2 regions of the Streptomyces sp. HUAS MS02 genome follow, and region 2 is predicted to be linked to the other one. Evidence: riboswitches for the same ligand, from Rfam matches in the RefSeq annotation. Region 2 holds a riboswitch; the other holds the start of a gene.
The links. A riboswitch is a leader RNA that binds a small molecule or an ion and turns the genes downstream of it on or off. The one in region 2 is predicted to bind cobalamin.

Region 1 (9,236 bases), 6.1 Mb from region 2:
GTCAACGACGTGCACAACTACTTCACACCCCATTCGGCGAGCACCGCGTGATCTTGCAGCTAAGGTAAGGCTTACCTGCCTCTCTAGCCAAACCCTTCACGCTCTGGAGTTACCGATGACCGTGGCCCACCTGGAAACCACCCAGGCCGACACCGCCACACCCGTCCCGGTACTCCTCACCGCCGCGTACCGCCGCCTGGACACGATGTGCGAGGCACTGTCCGTACGGATCGCCGAACCGGGTCCGTCACCCGCCCGCACCGTCGGCCTGATGGACGGTCAGGAGGGCGTCGAGGCCTTCGTGGAGGCGGAGGCCGCCCGTATCCGGGAGCGCCACGACCACACCGCGCCCCGGCACGTCGCCGCCTCCCGCGCTCTGCACGACTACGCCTGGTCGGTGGGCCTGTTGATGAGCGGAGTGTGGTTCCTGGAGCGGCGCGTGCCCTGGATCGCCCCCGGCGACATACGCGTCGACCTCGCCTCGGGCGCCTTCGAAGTCACCCCGGGCGCCGAGCTCGTCTGCCTCCCGGGCGACCCGGCCGCACTCCTCCCCGGCACCCGGGTCGCCGCCCATCAGGACGCGCTGCGCGCCGAGTTGCGGACCGCCGTGGCGGACCACATGGGTCCGGTGCTGGATACGCTCGGCCCGTACGTCCGCCGGGGCTCGCGCGCGCTGTGGGGGCTGGTCTCCGACGACCTGGTCTCCGGCCTCTGGTACCTCGGGCGGACACGCGGCGACGAGGCCGCCGGCGTCCGGGCCGCTTCCGCCGTCCTGCCCGGCGCCCAGGCTCCCTTCCCCGGCGGCGCGGACTTCCGCTCCCTGCGCACGAGCGACGGTCGCGAGCACCCGACCCGTACCCGTCTGGGCTGCTGTCTCTACTACACGATCCGCCCGGCCGAGGCCTGCTCCACCTGCCCGCGCACCTGCGACGCGGAACGCCTGCGCCGACTGGAGGGCTGACCGCACGGGCAGGCCCTCTCACCGAAACTTTCGCTCCCACCCCGGACCTCTGAGCCGATTGACGCCGCTCGGCGCAGATAGCAACACTCTTCGACGGGCTTTCCCACAGGACATGCCAAAAGGTCGCAGTGCTGGAGGTCGGTTTGCAGGAGTACGCCGGATACGTCTTCGTCTACTTCACCGGCGAGGGCAGCCCGGACGGCGAGCGGATCAGGTTCGCGCTCAGCCGGGGCGACGACCCGCTGCGCTGGCGTGAGCTGAACGGCGGGGCGCCGGTGCTGACCTCGGACCTCGGGACGGGCGGGCTGCGCGACCCGTTCCTCGTGCGCGCCCCGGAGGGCGACCGGTTCTATCTGATCGCCACCGACCTCAGGATGCACGGGGAGCCGCACGGCGACTGGGACCGGGTGCAGCGCACCGGAAGCACCTCGCTCATGGTCTGGGAGAGCACCGATCTGGTGCGCTGGACCGACCGCCGGCTGGTGCGCGTCGCCCCCGACACGGCCGGCAACGTCTGGGCGCCCGAGGCCGTCCACGACCCGGAGCTCGGCGCGTTCGTCGTCTTCTGGGCGTCGAAGCTGTACGCGGAGGACGACCCGGACCACAGCGCCGACACCCACAACAGGATGCTGTACGCGACCACCCGTGACTTCCGCGAGTTCAGCGAGCCCCATCTGTGGAACGACCCCGGCCACTCGGTCATCGACTCGACCGTCGTCCGGCACGACGGCATCCACTACCGCTTCACCAAGGACGAGCGAGACCACTCCCCCGCCGCGCCCGGCGGCAAGTTCATCACGGCGGAGAAGTCGCCTCGGCTGCGCGACACCGCGTACGCCTTCGTGGCCGACCGGATCGGTCACGGGGCCGTGGAGCAGGGCGAGGGGCCGATCGTCTTCAGGTCGAACACGGACGACCGCACGTGGTACCTGTTCGTCGACGAGTTCAGCGGACGCGGCTACGTACCCTTCGAGACCACCGACCTGGACTCCGGGAAGTGGACGCCCTGCGAGGAGTTCGCGCTGCCGCCGGGTGCGCGGCACGGCTCGGTGCTGCCCGTGACACGGGCCGAGTACGAGCGGCTCCTCGCCGGGTACGCGCCGCCGGCGTCCGTGGTCGACGCCACCGTGCCGGACGGCCTGAAGGCGTACGCGCTCGTGGACGACACCGCGTCGAAGGTCGTCCTGCCTCTGCACCCGGGCACCGAACTCGCCCGTCTGGCGCCGGAGTTCGACCTGTCGGCGGACTCCCGGATCGACCCGCCGTCGGGCACCGAGCGCGATTTCCGCACCCCGCAGAGCTACACCGTCACAGCGGCCGACGGCACTGCTCGCACCTGGACGGTCGAGGCGGTGCCGATGCGCAGCCCCCTGCTGCCGGGGCTGTACGCCGACCCCAACATCCAGGAGTTCCACGGCCGTTACTACCTCTATCCGACGACGGACGGCTTCGAGGGCTGGGGCGGCACCCGGTTCGAGGTGTTCTCCTCCGACGACCTGGTCACCTGGGAGAACCACGGCGTCGTCCTCGACCTGGAGTCCGACGTGAGCTGGGCGGAGCGCCACGCCTGGGCCCCGGCCGCCGGGGAACGGAACGGGTCCTACTACTTCTACTTCTGCGCCGACCAGCAGATCGGTGTGGCCGTCGCCGACAGCCCCACCGGGCCCTTCCGGGACGCCCTGGACCGGCCGCTCATCGGGCGCGACGACTACGCGGGGCAGATGATCGACCCGGCCGTCTTCACGGACGACGACGGCACCGCGTATCTCTACTGGGGCAACAGCGAGGCGTACGGGGTCCCGCTCGACGAGGACATGGTCTCCTTCGACCCGGCGCGGGTAAGGCGGTTCACGCCCAAGGACTTCCGCGAGGGCGCCTTCGTCCTCAAGCGAAGGGGTGTCTACTACTACATGTGGTCGGAGGACGACACCCGCAGCGAGGACTACCGCGTCGCCTACGCCACCGGCCCCACCCCGCTCGGCCCGTGGACCGAGAAGGGCGTGATCCTGCGGAAGCGCCCGGAGCACGGGATCCTCGCGACCGGCCATCACACGGTCGTGAACGTCCCCGGCACGGACGACTGGTTCATCTGCTACCACCGGTTCGCGATCCCGGGCCCCGGCACCCCGCGCGGTGACGGCGTCCACCGCGAATCCACCCTGGACCGGCTGGTGTTCGCGACCGACGGCTCGATCGAGGAGGTCGTGCCGACGCTGGAGTCCATCGGGCCGGTGGTCAGTCCAGGGTGATCCGGGCGGCGACGGGCAGGTGGTCACTGCCGGTGGCGGGCAGGGCGCGGATGTCGGCGACGGTCGCCGAGCGGGCCATGACCTGGTCGATCCGGGCGAGCGGGAGACCGGCGGGGTAGCTGAAGGCGAAGCCGCGCTCCGCCACGTTCATTCGTGTGGTGAGCGGTGCCAGGCCGCGGTCGTCGACCGTGCCGTTGAGGTCGCCGAGGAGGACCACCGGGTCGCGCGTCTCGGCGGCGACGGCCCGGCCCAGCAGGCCGGCGCTCTCGTCACGCCGGTGTGACGCGAGTCCGCCCGAGCCGAGGCGGACGGACGGCAGGTGGGCGACGTACACCGCGATGTCGCCGTGCGGGGTACGGACCGAGGTCCTGAGCCCGCGGCGCCAGTCCTCCTCGATCCCCTCGGGCTTGATGTCCAGCGAGCGGGTCCCGGTCAGCGGATGCCGTGACCAGAGTCCGACGGTGCCGCGGACCGCGTGGTGCGGGTACTCCCGGGCGAGCGTCCTCTCGTAGACCGGCAGTGCCGAGGGCACCAGTTCCTCCAGCGCGACGAGGTCGGGCCCGGCCTCGGCCAGGGCGCGGGCCGTACCCGCCGGGTCGGTGTTCTCGTCGCTCACGTTGTGCTGCACCACGACGAGATCCCGCGCCCCGGGGGACGCGCCGGGCAGCAGCAGACCGCCGAAGGTGTACGTCCAGGCCGCCGCCGGAAGCAGGAGCGCCAGCAGCGTGACGGCCGAGCGGTGCAGCAGCCCCACGCCGAGCAGGACCACGACCACCAGGCCGAGCCAGGGCAGGAACGCCTCCAGCAGACTGCCCAGCCGGCCCACGGAGTTGGGGACCAGGCCGGGGAACAGCACGAGCCCGGCTGTCAGCCCGGCCGCCGCGGCGCTCACCCGTCCGGCACCGGGGCGGTCCGGCCGCACGCGGTCAGGAGACGGCACAAGGGACGGTGGAGAGGACGGCGGAGGGGACGGTGGATGTCCGGCGGTCATCGGCCGTCCTCAGTCGTGCGGGGCCTGGCCGCTGACCCGGTGGTCGGCGTGGCTGAGCGCCTCCACGACCAGGCGCTTGAGGTGCCCGTCGGCGAGGCTGTAGTAGATGTGCCGGCCTTCGCGGCGGGTGTCCACGAGCCCGGCCAGCCGCAGCTTCGCCAGATGCTGGCTGACGGCCGTGCGGGACGCCTCGCAGCGGTCGGCCAGTGAGCCGACGTCCGACTCGCCCTGAGCGAGCAGCCACAGCAGATGCAGCCGGGTGACGTCGGAGAGCATCGCGAACACTCCGGTCGCCTCGGTGAGCCGTGCGCTGTCGGGGGCGCGCAGATGCGCACCGGACGCAGGTGACACGGCATGGCGTTCAGGCATGCGCCCAGCGTAGGCGCTCCGCCGGGGGTGCGGGGGGGTCGGCTCTTGGCCGCGGGTTCGTGGGGGCTGGTCGCGCGGTTCCCCGCGCCACTGCGGGACGCTCTCATGTGCATAGGTGCGCACATGACGGCTATCATCTGTTCATGCTTGCCGTACTGCGTCATCGTGCCTATCGGCGGCTCTTCGCCGCCCAGGTCGTGGCCCTGGTGGGGACCGGGCTCGCGACCGTCGCGCTCGGGCTGCTGGCGTACGACCTCGCGGGCGCCGACGCCGGTTCCGTCCTCGGTACGGCGCTCGCGATCAAGATGGTGGCGTACGTGGTGATCGCCCCCGTCGTGGGCGCGGTCGCCGACCGGCTGCCCCGCCGGGCCCTGATGGTGGCGGCGGACCTGGTGCGGGCGGGGATCGCCGTGTCCCTGCCGTTCGTCGGCGAGGTCTGGCAGGTCTACGTCCTGGTGTTCCTCCTGCAGTCCGCGTCGGCCGTGTTCACGCCCACCTTCCAGGCCGTCATCCCCGATGTGCTGCCCGAGGAACGCGACTACACCCGGGCCCTGTCGATGTCCCGGCTCGCCTATGACCTGGAGAGCCTCTTCTCCCCCGCGCTCGCGGCCGCGCTGTTGTCCGTGACGACCTACGACGGGCTGTTCACCGGCACGGTCCTCGGGTTCCTCGCCTCGGCCGCGCTGGTCGTCTCCACCGCCCTGCCCGAGCGGGCCGCCGGCACCGCCCCGTGGGCGGGCGGCGCGTACGCCAGGGCCACCGCCGGGACGCGTCTCTTCCTCGGCGTACCCGAGCTGCGGGCCCTGCTCGTCCTGAACCTCGCGGTCGCGGCGGCCGGGGCGATGGTGACGGTGAACTCCGTCGTCTACGTCCGTGATGTGCTCGGCCTGTCCGCGAGCGCCCTGCCGCTGGCGCTCGGGGCGTACGGGGCGGGGTCAATGGCCGTGGCGCTGGTGCTGCCCCGGGTGCTGGAGAAGGTCCCCGACCGTGCCGTGATGCTGCCGGGCGCGCTGTCGCTGGCCGGCGTCTTCGCCGGGCTCGGGGCCGTCACCGGCGCGCAGGGCGGGAGTTGGCGGCTGCCCGCGCTGCTGGTGCTCTGGGCCGCGTTCGGTGCCGCGTGCTCGGCGGTGCTCACTCCGGCCGGGCGTCTGGTCCGCCGCTCGGTGGCGCCCGGGGAGCGTACGGCCGCGTTCGCGGCCCAGTTCTCCCTCTCGCACGGCTGCTGGCTGCTGACGTATCCGCTGGCCGGATGGCTGGGGGCGACGGCAGGGCTGAACTGGGCCGTGCTCGCCCTGGGTTCGCTCGCGCTGGGCGCGGCGCTGACGGCCGTACGGCTGTGGCCTGCGTCGTCGACGTCCCACGTGCACGCCGGGCTCCCCTCCGGTCACCCCCATCTGGTGGGCGCCCGACGCGTCCGGGCCGGATGGCGGCACAGTCACGGCCATCTCGGGGACGGGCTGCACGCGCACTAGGGAGTGGCCGAGGTGCGGCGGTCAGCCGGTCGTCCACTTCTGCTCGATCCGCGCGAACCGCCAGACCAGCAGGGCTGTGTTGTCGATGGCGGCGATGTGGTCGGCGTCGAAGGCGTGCCGCATGCCCAGGGTGTAGGCGGTGACGCCCATGCCGACGCCGAAGGTCTTGCTGCCGACGCTGTGGTGCTCGGGGGCGACGATCACCACGAGCGTGAACCAGCCGATGAGGTGCAGAGCGAGGATGAACCCGGCCATCCCGGCCAGGCTCGCCCACTCCCCGCGCGTCAGGGAGGAGCGGATCCGCCGCCAGGAGAGTCCGCCCGGCCCGGCGGTGGCCGAGGGGGCGGTGTCGGTGCCAGGAGCCATGGGGCGTGCGCCTCTTCTTCCATGGGTGCGTGCGGTCGCGTCCTCTCAGCCTTGTGCGCCATGTTGGCAGCTGCAACTATCTCGCAGTAAAGCTCGCGTCTGCTTTCGGTCAGCCGTGGGCTCCTGTCGACGCGCGAGGCGTGCGCCGGAGCGTGCGCCCGGGTGTGAGCTGTCGCACGGCGCCCGCGCGCCCCTGGCCTCCGCTTGTCAGCGTCCTTATCTGGGCACTACTGTCACCACGCCTTGGTGAACGGGAAATCCGGTGTGATGCCGGTGCGGCCCTCGCCACTGTGATCGGGAAGTCCGGCTCCGGTCCTCACGGACAGCCACTGGGTCTTCGGACCCGGGAAGGCGGAGCACGGGCGGTGTCACCCGTAAGCCAGGAGACCGGCCAAGGCGCGTCAACCATCCACGAGGTGCTGGAGAGGGTCTGCTGAGCCATGCACATAGCCGAGGGTTTCCTTCCTCCGGCGCACGCGATCGCCTGGGGTGTCGCGTCCGCGCCGTTCGTCGTCCACGGAGTACGGGCACTCACCCGTGAGGTCAGGGAGCACCCCGAGAGCACACTGCTGCTCGGTGCCTCGGGTGCCTTCACCTTCGTCCTGTCCGCGCTGAAGCTGCCGTCGGTCACCGGGAGTTGCTCCCACCCCACCGGCACCGGCCTCGGCGCCATCCTGTTCCGGCCGCCGATCATGGCGGTCCTCGGCACCATCACCCTGCTCTTCCAGGCCCTGTTGCTCGCCCACGGGGGTCTGACCACGCTCGGCGCCAACGTCTTCTCCATGGCGATCGCCGGCCCCTGGGCGGGGTACGGCGTCTACCGGCTGTTGCGACGCTTCGACGTGCCGCTGATGGTGACGGTGTTCTTCGGCGCGTTCGTCGCCGACCTGGTCACCTACTGCGCCACCAGCGTGCAGTTGGCGCTCGCCTTCCCCGACCCGAGCAGCGGTTTCCTGGGCGCGCTCGGCAAGTTCGGCTCCATCTTCGCCGTCACCCAGATCCCGCTCGCGGTCAGCGAGGGTCTGCTCACCGTGCTGGTGATGCGTCTGCTGGTGCAGTCGAGCAAGGGCGAACTCACCCGGCTCGGCGTGCTCCTGACCGGCAGGCAGGGCCGCACCGGGGCCGAGAGGGAGAACGAGACCGAGGCGGTGGCCCGATGAACCGGAACACGAAGATCAACGTACTGCTGCTGCTCGTCGTGGCCGCGCTCGCCGTCCTGCCGCTGGCCCTCGGCCTCGGTGACCACAAGGAGGAGCCGTTCTCGGGCGCCGACGGCGAGGCGGAGACAGCGATCACCGAGATCGAGCCGGACTACGAGCCGTGGTTCTCCCCGCTGTACGAGCCGCCGTCGGGTGAGATCGAGTCGGCGCTCTTCTCCCTCCAGGCGGCCCTCGGCGCGGGCGTCCTCGCCTACTACTTCGGCGTCCGCCAAGGCCGGCGCCAGGGCGAGGCCCGGGCGCGGGCGCTGCTGGACGCGGCCGGGGAGACCGACAAGGCCCCGGAGAAGCCGGTGGACGCGACCGTGGCGGCCTCGACCACGAGCGCGTCCGGCCCGACGGTGAGCGCGTCCAGCCCTGCGGCGAGCGTTCCGGCGGCCGCGGCCCCGAAGGGCGCGTCGGGGGCGTCCGACACCCCCGACCCGACCGGCGACGAAGGCTCGTCCGGTCGCTCCGGGGCTGCCCCGGCCGGGCGGGGCTGACCCGGGTGCTGCCGATCGACGCGGCGGCGCACAGCAGTCGCTGGCGCCGCCGTCATCCCGTGGACAAGGCCGTGCTCGGGCTCGGCCTCACCGTGCTCGCGATCTCCCTGCCGCCCTGGCCTGGCGCGGCCCTGGTCCTGCTGACCTCGCTCGTGGTGCTGCTGGGCCCCGCGGGCGTGCCCGGCCGCCGGCTGTGGCGGGCCTACCGCGTTCCGTTGGGCTTCTGCGTGACCGGCGCGCTGCCGCTGCTCGTGCAGGTGGGCGGGCCGCAGGGGTTCGTCACGCCGGCCGACGGCGGAGCGGTCCGCGCCGGGGAACTGTTGCTGCGCACCTCGGCCGCCTCCCTCGGCGTCCTCCTGTTCGCCTTCACCACCCCGATGTCGGACCTGCTGCCCCGGCTGGTCCGGGCCGGGGTGCCCGCGCCGGTCGTGGACGTGGCCCTGGTCACCTACCGGATGAGCTTTCTGCTCCTGGACTCGATGCGCCGGATCCGGGAGGCGCAGGCGGCGCGGCTGGGGCACACCACCCGGGCCGCCACCTGGCGTTCCCTCGCCGGGCTCGGCGCCACCGCGTTCGTACGGGCCTTCGACCGGGCGGCACGGCTGCAGACCGGGCTCGCCGGACGGGGGTACGACGGCACTCTGCGCGTCCTGGTGCCCGAGGCCCGGGTCTCCGTGCGGTTCACCACGGCCAGTGTCGCGCTCCTGGCGGCCGTCGCCGCCCTCACCCTCGTCCTGGAAAGGCCGCTGACATGAGCGAGCCCGTACTCGTCGCCCTGCGGGGCGCGTCGTTCGCGTACGAGGACGGACCGCCCGTGCTCAGCGAACTCGACTTCGAGGTGCGCGCGGGGCGAGCGCTCGCCCTGCTGGGCCGCAACGGCAGCGGCAAGACGACGCTGATGCGGCTGCTCAGCGGCGGACTGCGGCCCCGCGCGGGCGAGTTGGCCGTCGAGGGGCGGCCGGTGTCGTACGACCGCAAGGGGCTCACCCGGCTCAGGACGACGGTCCAGCTGGTCGTCCAGGACCCGGACGACCAGCTCTTCGCGGCGTCCGTCGCGCAGGACGTGTCGTTCGGACCGCTGAACCTCGGACTGCCCGACGCGCAGGTGCGGGACCGGGTGGACGAGGCG
Region 2 (9,236 bases):
CTCGAAGGGCCTGTCGCTGGCGGTCGCGCTGACCGGCATCCTCGCGACGATGCCGTACATCGCCCTCCAACTCGTCGGTATCCAGGCCGTCCTGGACGTGATGGGCGTCGGCGGCGGCGAGAACACCAACTGGTTCATCAAGGACCTGCCCCTGCTGATCGCGTTCGGTGTCCTGGCGGCCTACACCTACTCCTCCGGCCTCCGGGCGCCCGCGCTGATCGCGTTCGTGAAGGACACCCTGATCTACATCGTCATCGCAGTGGCGATCATCTACATCCCGATCAAGCTCGGCGGCTTCGACGACATCTTCGCCAAGGCGGGCGAGGCCTACAGCCAGACCAACCCGGCGACCGACAAGCCACGCGGCGCGCTCGTCCCGGGCGACGCCAACCAGTGGACGTACGCGACGCTGGCCCTCGGCTCGGCGCTGGCGCTCTTCATGTACCCGCACTCGATCACGGCGACGCTGTCGTCCAAGAGCCGCGAGGTCATCCGCCGGAACACGACGATCCTGCCGCTGTACTCCCTGATGCTGGGCCTGCTGGCGCTGCTGGGCTTCATGGCGATCGCGGCCGGCGTCCAGGTGCAGAACGGCCAGCTGGCGATCCCGCAGCTGTTCGAGACGATGTTCCCGGACTGGTTCGCGGGCGTGGCCTTCGCCGCCATCGGCATCGGCGCGCTGGTGCCCGCGGCGATCATGTCCATCGCGGCGGCGAACCTCTTCACCCGCAACATCTACAAGGACTTCATCAAACCGGACGCCACGCCCGCGCAGGAGACGAAGGTCTCCAAGCTGGTGTCCCTGCTGGTGAAGGTGGGTGCGCTGGCCTTCGTCCTCACCATGGACAAGACGGTCGCCATCAACTTCCAGCTCCTGGGCGGCATCTGGATCCTCCAGACCTTCCCGGCCCTCGTCGGCGGTCTCTTCACCCGCTGGTTCCACCGCTGGGCCCTCATCGCCGGCTGGGCGGTCGGCATGCTGTACGGGACGATCGCCGCGTACGGCGTGGCCTCCCCGACCCAGAAGCACTTCGGCGGCTCGTCCGCCGAGATCCCCGGCATCGGCGAGATCGGCTACATCGGTCTGACGGCGTTCGTCCTCAACCTCGTGGTCACGGTGGTCCTCACCTTCGCCCTGCGCGCCGCGAAGGCCCCCGAGGGCATCGACGAGACCCGCCCCCAGGACTACACGGCAGACGCCGGCGACCCGGGAGTCCAGGTGGAACTCCCTCCGGCGACGGCGGGAACGAGCCACTAGCCGGGTTGCGCCCCTGAAAAAAAGGCAGGGGCGCAGCCCCGCCTCTTTCAGGGGCGCGGGGAACTGCGCGAGAACCCCCACCGGACGGACGTGTGGGGGTCAAAGGGGCACAGCCCCTCATGGACGGGACGGGTAGGGGCGGCGGGGGCGAGAAACACCCCGCTACGCTGGGACAGTGACCGCTCGCCCCCCGATCGTCCTGGACAGCGACCCCGGCATCGACGACGCCGTAGCCCTCCAGTACCTCCTGGGAACAGACCTCTGGGACCTCAAGGCGTACACCTCGGCAGGCGGAAACCTCCCCGCCGAAGCGACGTACGCCAACGCCCGCGCCCTCGCCCGAGCCCTACGCATCGACACCCACGTCCCGGTCCACAGAGGCGCCGGCCGCCCCCTCTCCCGCCTCCCCTACCGCGAGGCCTCCGCCTTCCACGGCCGCGCCGGCCTCGGCGACGAAACCCTCCCCGACTCCACGGCCCCGCACCCCACGGAGTCCTCCGCCCAGGCCCTGCTCCGCCTGTCGAGGGAGTACGAGGGCGAGCTGACCGTGTGCGCCACCGGACCCCTCACCAACGTGGCCATCGCCCTGCTGGAGGACCCGCACTTCGCCCACCGCGTCCGCAAGTTCGTGTTCATGGGCGGCGCCGCGCAGGTCCCGGGCAATTTCACCCCGGTCGCCGAGTTCAACATCTGGGCCGACCCGGACGCCGCCGAGATCGTGCTCTCCTCGGGCATCCCGTTCACCATGGTCGACCTGGACGCCTCGCACCGCTGGCTGTTCCGCCCGGAGGACCTCGCCGCGCTGGAGGCCGCGGGCCCCGGCACGGCCCTCGCCGCCCGGCTGATGCGCACCTACATGGGCGCCTACACCCGCCACGGCGGAGACGGCACCTGCCCGCTGCACGATCCGCTGGCCGTCGGCGTCTGCGGCGACGAGGCGTTCGTCGAGGCCGCGGAGGGGGCTGTCGTCGTGGAGTGCGCGAGCGAACTCACGCGTGGCCAGACGGTGTTCGTGCCGACCGCCGCCCGGCGCGTCTGCTACTCCGAGTCCCCCGCGCTGACGGCGCGCCTGCGGGCCACCGGCCGGGTCGCGCTGGGACCGGGCACCCGTGACTTCACCGCGGACTTCGTGACGACGCTGCCCCGGTGGCCGGCGACGGCCTGACGCGGCCTGCGCGATCTCCACCGGAGAGCCCGAACAGCGCGGCGCGACCTGCGCGATCCCGAACGGCGATCCCGAATGACCTGGGGTCACCCCCCCGGTCCCGAACGGCCCGGCGGGACACGCGCGGTCCGATTGTCCGACCGACGGCGCTCCCTGTGGAAAACCGCAGCCCCGCCGACCCGTCGCTCGTGCACACTGCGACGCATGGACATCACCATCAGGACCGCCGCTCCCGCCGAGTACGCCGCACTCGGCGAGATCACCGGCCAGGCCTACCTCGGCGACGGCCTGCTGGACTTCGGGCAGAGCGACCAGTACCTCGACGAGCTGCGGGACGTGGCGAAGCGGGCCGCCGACGCCGACGTGCTCGTGGCGGTCGCGGACGAGCGGGTGCTGGGCGGAGTGACCTTCGTCCCCACGGGCGGCCCCATGGCCGACATCGCCCGTGCGGGAGAGGCCGAGATACGGATGCTCGCGGTCTCCCCGGAGGCCCGCGGGCGCGGTGCCGGCGAGGCGCTCGTGCGGGCCTGTGTGGAGCGCGCCCGCGCCGTGGAGGGCTGTGTGCGCCTCGTGCTGTCGACCCAACGCGGCATGCAGGCCGCCCATCGCATCTACGAACGCCTGGGTTTCACCCGCACACCGGAGCGCGACTGGAACCCCCTGCCCGACCTCCTCGACGTCACTCTCATCACCTACGAGTTGACGCTCTGACACCCTGCAAGACCGAAGGCGACACAACATGTGGGGGTGACACCGCGCCCCGGCACTAGATGTATGCTCATGCTCGCTGTCGCCGCAGGGGAATCCGGTGTGAATCCGGAACTGTCCCGCAACGGTGTACGGGCGCGTGCACATCACCATGCGCGCACGCCTGTTCAGTCCGAACACCTGCCGACAGTGCGCCCGGCCGTCCGGTCCGGGTGCCCTGACGTCCGGGCCTCGCGGAATGGGCCGGTGGACGCGACGCCCCCGTGCGCTCGTGTGCTGCCGCCTGCCCTCCGCAGGGCCCCCAGCCGAGCGAGGGAGAGCCCCACGTGACCATCGCGCCAGCCGATCCGGTGTCAGACATCGCCGCGGCCGAGCCGGTTCCAGCCGACCCGGCGGCGGAGTCCGACGGCCCCGGTGCCGCGTTGCTGCGGACCCTGACCGAGCTGACCGCCGACCTCCCCGACGCCGACCCCGGCCGGGTCGCGGCCGCCGCGCTGCGCGGCCGGTCGGTGCGTGTCTCCTCCGCCGAGATGGTCGCGGAGCTGCGTGAGCTGGCCACGGAGGCGGCCGCGGGCCTCATCGCCGAGGACCCCGCCTACTCGAAGCTGGCCGCCCGGCTGCTGGCCATCGGCATCCGCGCCGAGGCGGCCTCGCAGGGTGTCACGACGTTCACCGAGTCCATCGCCGTGGGCCACCGGGAGGGCCTCGTCGCCGACCGCACGGCCGAGTTCGTCCGCGCCCACGCCGAGCGTCTCGACGCCCTGATCGACCCGGCCGGGGACGACCGCTTCGGCTACTTCGGTCTGCGCACCCTGCACAGCCGCTATCTGCTCCGGCACCCGCTCACCCGCAAGGTCGTCGAGACGCCCCAGCACTTCCTGCTGCGGGTCGCCGCCGGTCTCGCCGAGGACACGGGAGCCGATCCGGAGGCGGGACTCCGCGCCCTGGACGAAGTGGCCGCGCTGTACGGGCTCATGAGCCGCCTCGACTACCTCCCCTCCTCGCCCACGCTCTTCAACTCCGGCACGCGACACCCCCAGATGTCGTCCTGCTACCTCCTCGACTCCCCGCTGGACGAGCTGGACTCCATCTACGACCGCTACCACCAGGTGGCCCGCCTCTCGAAGCACGCCGGCGGCATCGGTCTGTCGTACTCCCGCGTCCGCGCGCGCGGTTCGCTGATCCGGGGCACCAACGGGCACTCCAACGGCATCGTGCCGTTCCTGAAGACGCTGGACGCCTCGGTCGCCGCCGTGAACCAGGGCGGCCGGCGCAAGGGCGCGGCCGCGGTCTACCTGGAGACCTGGCACTCCGACATCGAGGAGTTCCTGGAGCTGCGCGACAACACGGGCGAGGACGCCCGGCGTACGCACAACCTGAACCTGGCGCACTGGATCCCGGACGAGTTCATGCGCCGGGTGAACGCCGACGAGCAGTGGTCGCTGTTCTCCCCCTCCGACGTACCCGAGCTGGTCGACCTGTGGGGCGAGGAGTTCGAGGCCGCGTACCGCAAAGCGGAGGCGGACGGCCTGGCGAAGAAGACCATCGCGGCGCGCGACCTGTACGGCCGGATGATGCGCACCCTCGCGCAGACCGGCAACGGCTGGATGACCTTCAAGGACGCGGCCAACCGCACGGCGAACCAGACGGCCGAGCCGGGCCATGTCGTCCACTCCTCCAACCTCTGCACGGAGATCCTGGAGGTCACGAACGACGGGGAGACGGCAGTCTGCAACCTGGGCTCGGTGAACCTGGGCGCGTTCGTCGACCCGGCGGCGGGCGACATGGACTGGGCGCGGCTGGACGCGACCGTCCGGACCGCCGTCACCTTCCTCGACCGCGTGGTCGACATCAACTTCTACCCGACCGAGCAGGCGGGCCGCTCCAACGCGAAGTGGCGTCCGGTCGGACTCGGCGCGATGGGCCTGCAGGACGTCTTCTTCCAGCTGCGGCTGCCCTTCGACTCCCCCGAGGCGAACTCCCTGTCGACGCGGATCGCCGAGCGCGTCATGCTCGCCGCGTACGAGGCCTCGGCCGACCTCGCCGAGCGGTCCGGCCCGCTGCCGGCCTGGGAGAAGACCCGTACGGCGCGCGGCGTGCTGCACCCCGACCACTACGGCGTCGAGACCACCTGGCCGGAGCGCTGGGCGGCCCTGCGTGAGCGCGTCGCGACGACGGGCCTGCGCAACTCCCTGCTCCTCGCCATCGCGCCGACGGCCACCATCGCCTCGATCGCCGGTGTGTACGAGTGCATCGAGCCGCAGGTGTCCAACCTGTTCAAGCGCGAGACGCTGTCCGGTGAGTTCCTCCAGGTCAACTCGTATCTGGTGAAGGACCTGAAGGAGCTGGGCGTCTGGGACGCCCGCACCCGTGAGGCGCTGCGCGAGTCGAACGGCTCGGTGCAGGACTTCGCGTGGATCCCGGCCGACGTACGGGCGCTGTACCGCACGGCCTGGGAGATCCCGCAGCGCGGTCTGATCGACATGGCCGCCGCCCGCACCCCGTATCTGGACCAGTCCCAGTCGCTCAACCTGTTCCTGGAGACGCCGACCATCGGCAAGCTCTCCTCGATGTACGCGTACGCCTGGAAGTCGGGCCTGAAGACCACGTACTACCTGCGCTCCCGCCCGGCGACCCGCATCGCCCGCGCCGCACAGGGTCAGGGCCAGGCGCAGACGTCGAACCGGCCCGAGAACACCATCCCCGTCCAGCAGTCGGCCGATCCGGATGCCGTCGCCTGCTCCCTTGAGAACCCCGAGTCCTGCGAGGCCTGCCAGTAATTCCCGCCCGCCACCCGACCACCACCCCTGGAGGACGGCGCTTCGCGCCGACTGCTATGACCCAGAATCTCCTCGACCCCGGCTTCGAGCTGACTCTCCGCCCGATGCGCTACCCGGACTTCTACGAGCGCTACCGGGACGCGATCAAGAACACCTGGACTGTCGAGGAGGTCGACCTCCACTCGGACGTCGCCGACCTCGCGAAGCTCTCCCCCGCCGAGCAGCACCTCATCGGCCGTCTGGTCGCGTTCTTCGCGACGGGCGACTCGATCGTGGCGAACAACCTCGTGCTGACGCTCTACAAGCACATCAACTCCCCCGAGGCGCGGCTCTATCTGAGCCGCCAGCTCTTCGAGGAGGCCGTGCACGTCCAGTTCTATCTGACGCTCCTGGACACCTACCTCCCCGACCCGGAGGACCGGGCGGCGGCCTTCGCGGCGGTGGAGAACATCCCCTCCATCCGGGAGAAGGCGGAGTTCTGCTTCCGGTGGATGGACTCGGTCGAGAAGCTGGACCGACTGGAGTCCCAGGCGGACCGCCGCCGCTTCCTGCTCAACCTGATCTGCTTCGCGGCGTGCATCGAGGGCCTGTTCTTCTACGGCGCCTTCGCGTACGTCTACTGGTTCCGCAGCCGGGGTCTGCTGCACGGTCTGGCCACCGGCACCAACTGGGTGTTCCGCGACGAGACGATGCACATGTCCTTCGCCTTCGAGGTGGTGGACACCGTCCGCAAGGAGGAGCCGGAGCTCTTCGACGACGCGCTCCAGCAGCAGGTCACGGACATGCTGCGGGAAGCGGTCGAGGCCGAGCTGCAGTTCGGGCGCGACCTGTGCGGTGACGGACTGCCGGGCATGAACACCGAGTCGATGCGGCAGTACCTGGAATGCGTGGCCGACCAGCGCCTCACGCGCCTCGGCTTCGCCCCGGTGTACGGCTCGGAGAACCCCTTCTCCTTCATGGAGTTGCAGGGCGTCCAGGAGCTGACCAACTTCTTCGAGCGGCGCCCGTCCGCGTACCAGGTCGCGGTGGAGGGCACCGTCGACCTGGACGAGGACTTCTGAGCCGGGCCCCTTCGAGGTGATGGCGTCCCCGGCCGACGTGACCTGCGCGGTCGTCGTCGTGCCGGGGAGGTGCCGGAGGGGTCGCCGCCTCGGGTCGTGCGTCCGTGGCCATGGGGCGCCGCATGCCTGACGACGGCGATCAGGCGGGGCGGGCGACGCGGTGCGACGGCGCCGCCTGCCTCTCCTGCGCCGCCTGCCGTTCCTGCGGTGCCCGCCTCTCCTGCGTCGCCCGACGTTCCTGCGCCGCCCGCCGGAGCTGGCGGTCGATACGCCGGTCGTGCACGACGCCGACGATCGCGGGTAGCGCCACCAGGGCGAGCATCCCGAGGACGGCCAGTGTTCCGATGAGTCCTTGCAGCTGTGTCGTATCCATGGACACCACTGTCGCGCCGAACACTCCTGACAAACAGTGGCAGGACTGCCGCACCCCCTCGAATTCCTGCCACTTCCGAGGCACACTGGCAGCATGCTGAAGAACGTGGCCGCCATCCTCATGGAGGGCGTGCACCCCTTCGAACTGGGAGTCGTGTGCGAGGTCTTCGGCCTCGACCGCAGCGACGAGGGCCTGCCGGTGTACGACTTCGTGGTCGCGTCGGCGGAGGGCCCGACCCTGCGGACGCACGCGGGCTTCACCATCTCCACCCCGTACGGCCTGGACCGGCTCGAAGAGGCCGACCTGGTGGTCGTGCCGGCGGGCGACAGCTATGTGCACCGGATCTACCCGGCCGACCTGCTCGACGCGCTGCGCCGGGCCGCGGACCGGGGCGCCCGGGTGCTGAGCGTGTGCTCGGGCGTCTTCGTGCTCGGCGCGGCCGGACTGCTGGACGGCCGGCCGTGCGCGGTCCACTGGCGGCACGCCGAGGAACTGTCCCGGCAGTATCCGCGCGCGGTGGTCGAGCCGGACGTGCTGTACGTCGACGCGGACCCGGTGATCACCTCGGCGGGCACGGCGGCCGGTATCGACGCCTGTCTGCACATCGTCCGCAAGGAGCACGGGACGGAGGTGGCGAACAAGATCGCCCGGCGGATGGTGGTGCCACCGCATCGCGACGGCGGCCAGGCCCAGTACATCGAGCGGCCGCTGCCGCGCTCGCAGTGCGACACGGTCGGCGAGGTGCTCGTATGGATGGAGCAGCACCTCGACGAGGAGGTCACCGTCGAGCAGCTCGCCGCCCGCGCGCACATGTCCCCGCGCACGTTCGCCCGCCGCTTCCAGCAGGAGACCGGGACCACCCCGTACCGCTGGATCCTGCGCCAACGGGTGCTGCTGGCCCAGCGCTTGCTGGAGGCGACGGACGAGACGGTGGACGCCATCGCCTGGCGCACCGGCTTCGGCACCGCCGCCGCCCTGCGTCATCAGTTCGTCCGGTCGCTGAACACGACCCCGCAGGCCTACCGCCGGACGTTCCGGGGCCCGGAGGCCGCCTGAGGGCGGGGCGAGTCGTTTCAGTCGTTGGCGACCACGGGGTAGCGGGGCTCGTTCTCGGCCATCTGCCGCAGGGCGTCCTTGCGGTCGCGCTTGGAGAGCCGGTCGATGTAGAGGTAGCCGTACAGGTGGTCGGTCTCGTGCTGGAGGCAGCGCGCGAAGTAGCCGGTGCCGCGCACCTTGATCGGGTTGCCCTTCTCGTCCTGCCCGGTGACCTCGGCGTAGTCGGGGCGGGCGAGCGGCATATAGGCCGTCGGCACGGACAGGCAGCCCTCGTTGCTGTCGTCCAACCGGCGCTTTTCGGCCGGGAGTTCGACCAGCTTCGGGTTGCAGATGACACCGGTGTGACGCTTGCCCTCGTCATCGGGGCAGTCGTACACGAAGACCTTCAGATCGACACCGACCTGGTTCGCGGCCAGACCCACGCCCTCCGCCGTGCGCTGGCTGGCGAACATGTCGTCCACCAGCTTGGCCAGCTCGTCGCCGAACTCCGTGACGTCCTTGCACTCCTTGTGCAGCACCGGGTTCCCGACCACGGTGATCGGCAACGACGTGCCACGCTCGCGGTACGCCTGCTCGCGCTCCTCGCAGTCCTCCGTGTCGATGACGAACCCCTCGTCATCGACGGGGAGCACGCCCACGTGCTGCTGATCGGTGTCCTGCTGGGCCATGACAGACGTACGCCTTCCTCAAAACAACAAGCGATGAAGTTGCTGATACAGGGTACGGGGACCGCGCCCCGTGTTTTGGGGGCGCGGGGAACTGCGCGAGAAGCCCCACCGAACCCGCGGCCGAAATCGAACCGCACGCCCCTAACAAACCTCTTCCAGATCCCGCC

Region 1: it holds a riboswitch for cobalamin, as region 2 does, so the genes downstream of both, ACZ9QC_RS40070 (energy-coupling factor ABC transporter permease) here and ACZ9QC_RS13320 (ribonucleoside-diphosphate reductase subunit alpha) in region 2, are expected to answer to the same signal.

What each region holds. Positions count from the first base shown of each region.
Region 1 is NZ_CM146747.1:9,276,153-9,285,388, reverse strand. Features, by position in the region: gene ACZ9QC_RS40100 ((2Fe-2S)-binding protein) at 116-961, shown strand; gene ACZ9QC_RS40095 (glycoside hydrolase family 43 protein) at 1,105-3,210, shown strand; gene ACZ9QC_RS40090 (endonuclease/exonuclease/phosphatase family protein) at 3,197-4,132, opposite strand; gene ACZ9QC_RS40085 (ArsR/SmtB family transcription factor) at 4,211-4,570, opposite strand; gene ACZ9QC_RS40080 (MFS transporter) at 4,714-6,042, shown strand; partial or broken gene ACZ9QC_RS40075 (HoxN/HupN/NixA family nickel/cobalt transporter) at 6,118-6,330, opposite strand; cobalamin riboswitch at 6,636-6,818, shown strand; gene ACZ9QC_RS40070 (energy-coupling factor ABC transporter permease) at 6,849-7,568, shown strand; gene ACZ9QC_RS40065 (energy-coupling factor ABC transporter substrate-binding protein) at 7,565-8,107, shown strand; gene cbiQ (cobalt ECF transporter T component CbiQ) at 8,113-8,862, shown strand; gene ACZ9QC_RS40055 (energy-coupling factor ABC transporter ATP-binding protein) at 8,859-9,236, shown strand, end outside.
Region 2 is NZ_CM146747.1:3,152,019-3,161,254, forward strand. Features, by position in the region: gene mctP (monocarboxylate uptake permease MctP) at 1-1,258, shown strand, start outside; gene ACZ9QC_RS13310 (nucleoside hydrolase) at 1,434-2,423, shown strand; gene ACZ9QC_RS13315 (GNAT family N-acetyltransferase) at 2,628-3,134, shown strand; cobalamin riboswitch at 3,198-3,333, shown strand; gene ACZ9QC_RS13320 (ribonucleoside-diphosphate reductase subunit alpha) at 3,458-5,911, shown strand; gene ACZ9QC_RS13325 (ribonucleotide-diphosphate reductase subunit beta) at 5,968-6,972, shown strand; gene ACZ9QC_RS13330 (hypothetical protein) at 7,112-7,345, opposite strand; gene ACZ9QC_RS13335 (GlxA family transcriptional regulator) at 7,439-8,401, shown strand; gene def (peptide deformylase) at 8,419-9,069, opposite strand; gene ACZ9QC_RS13345 (tetratricopeptide repeat protein) at 9,211-9,236, opposite strand, start outside.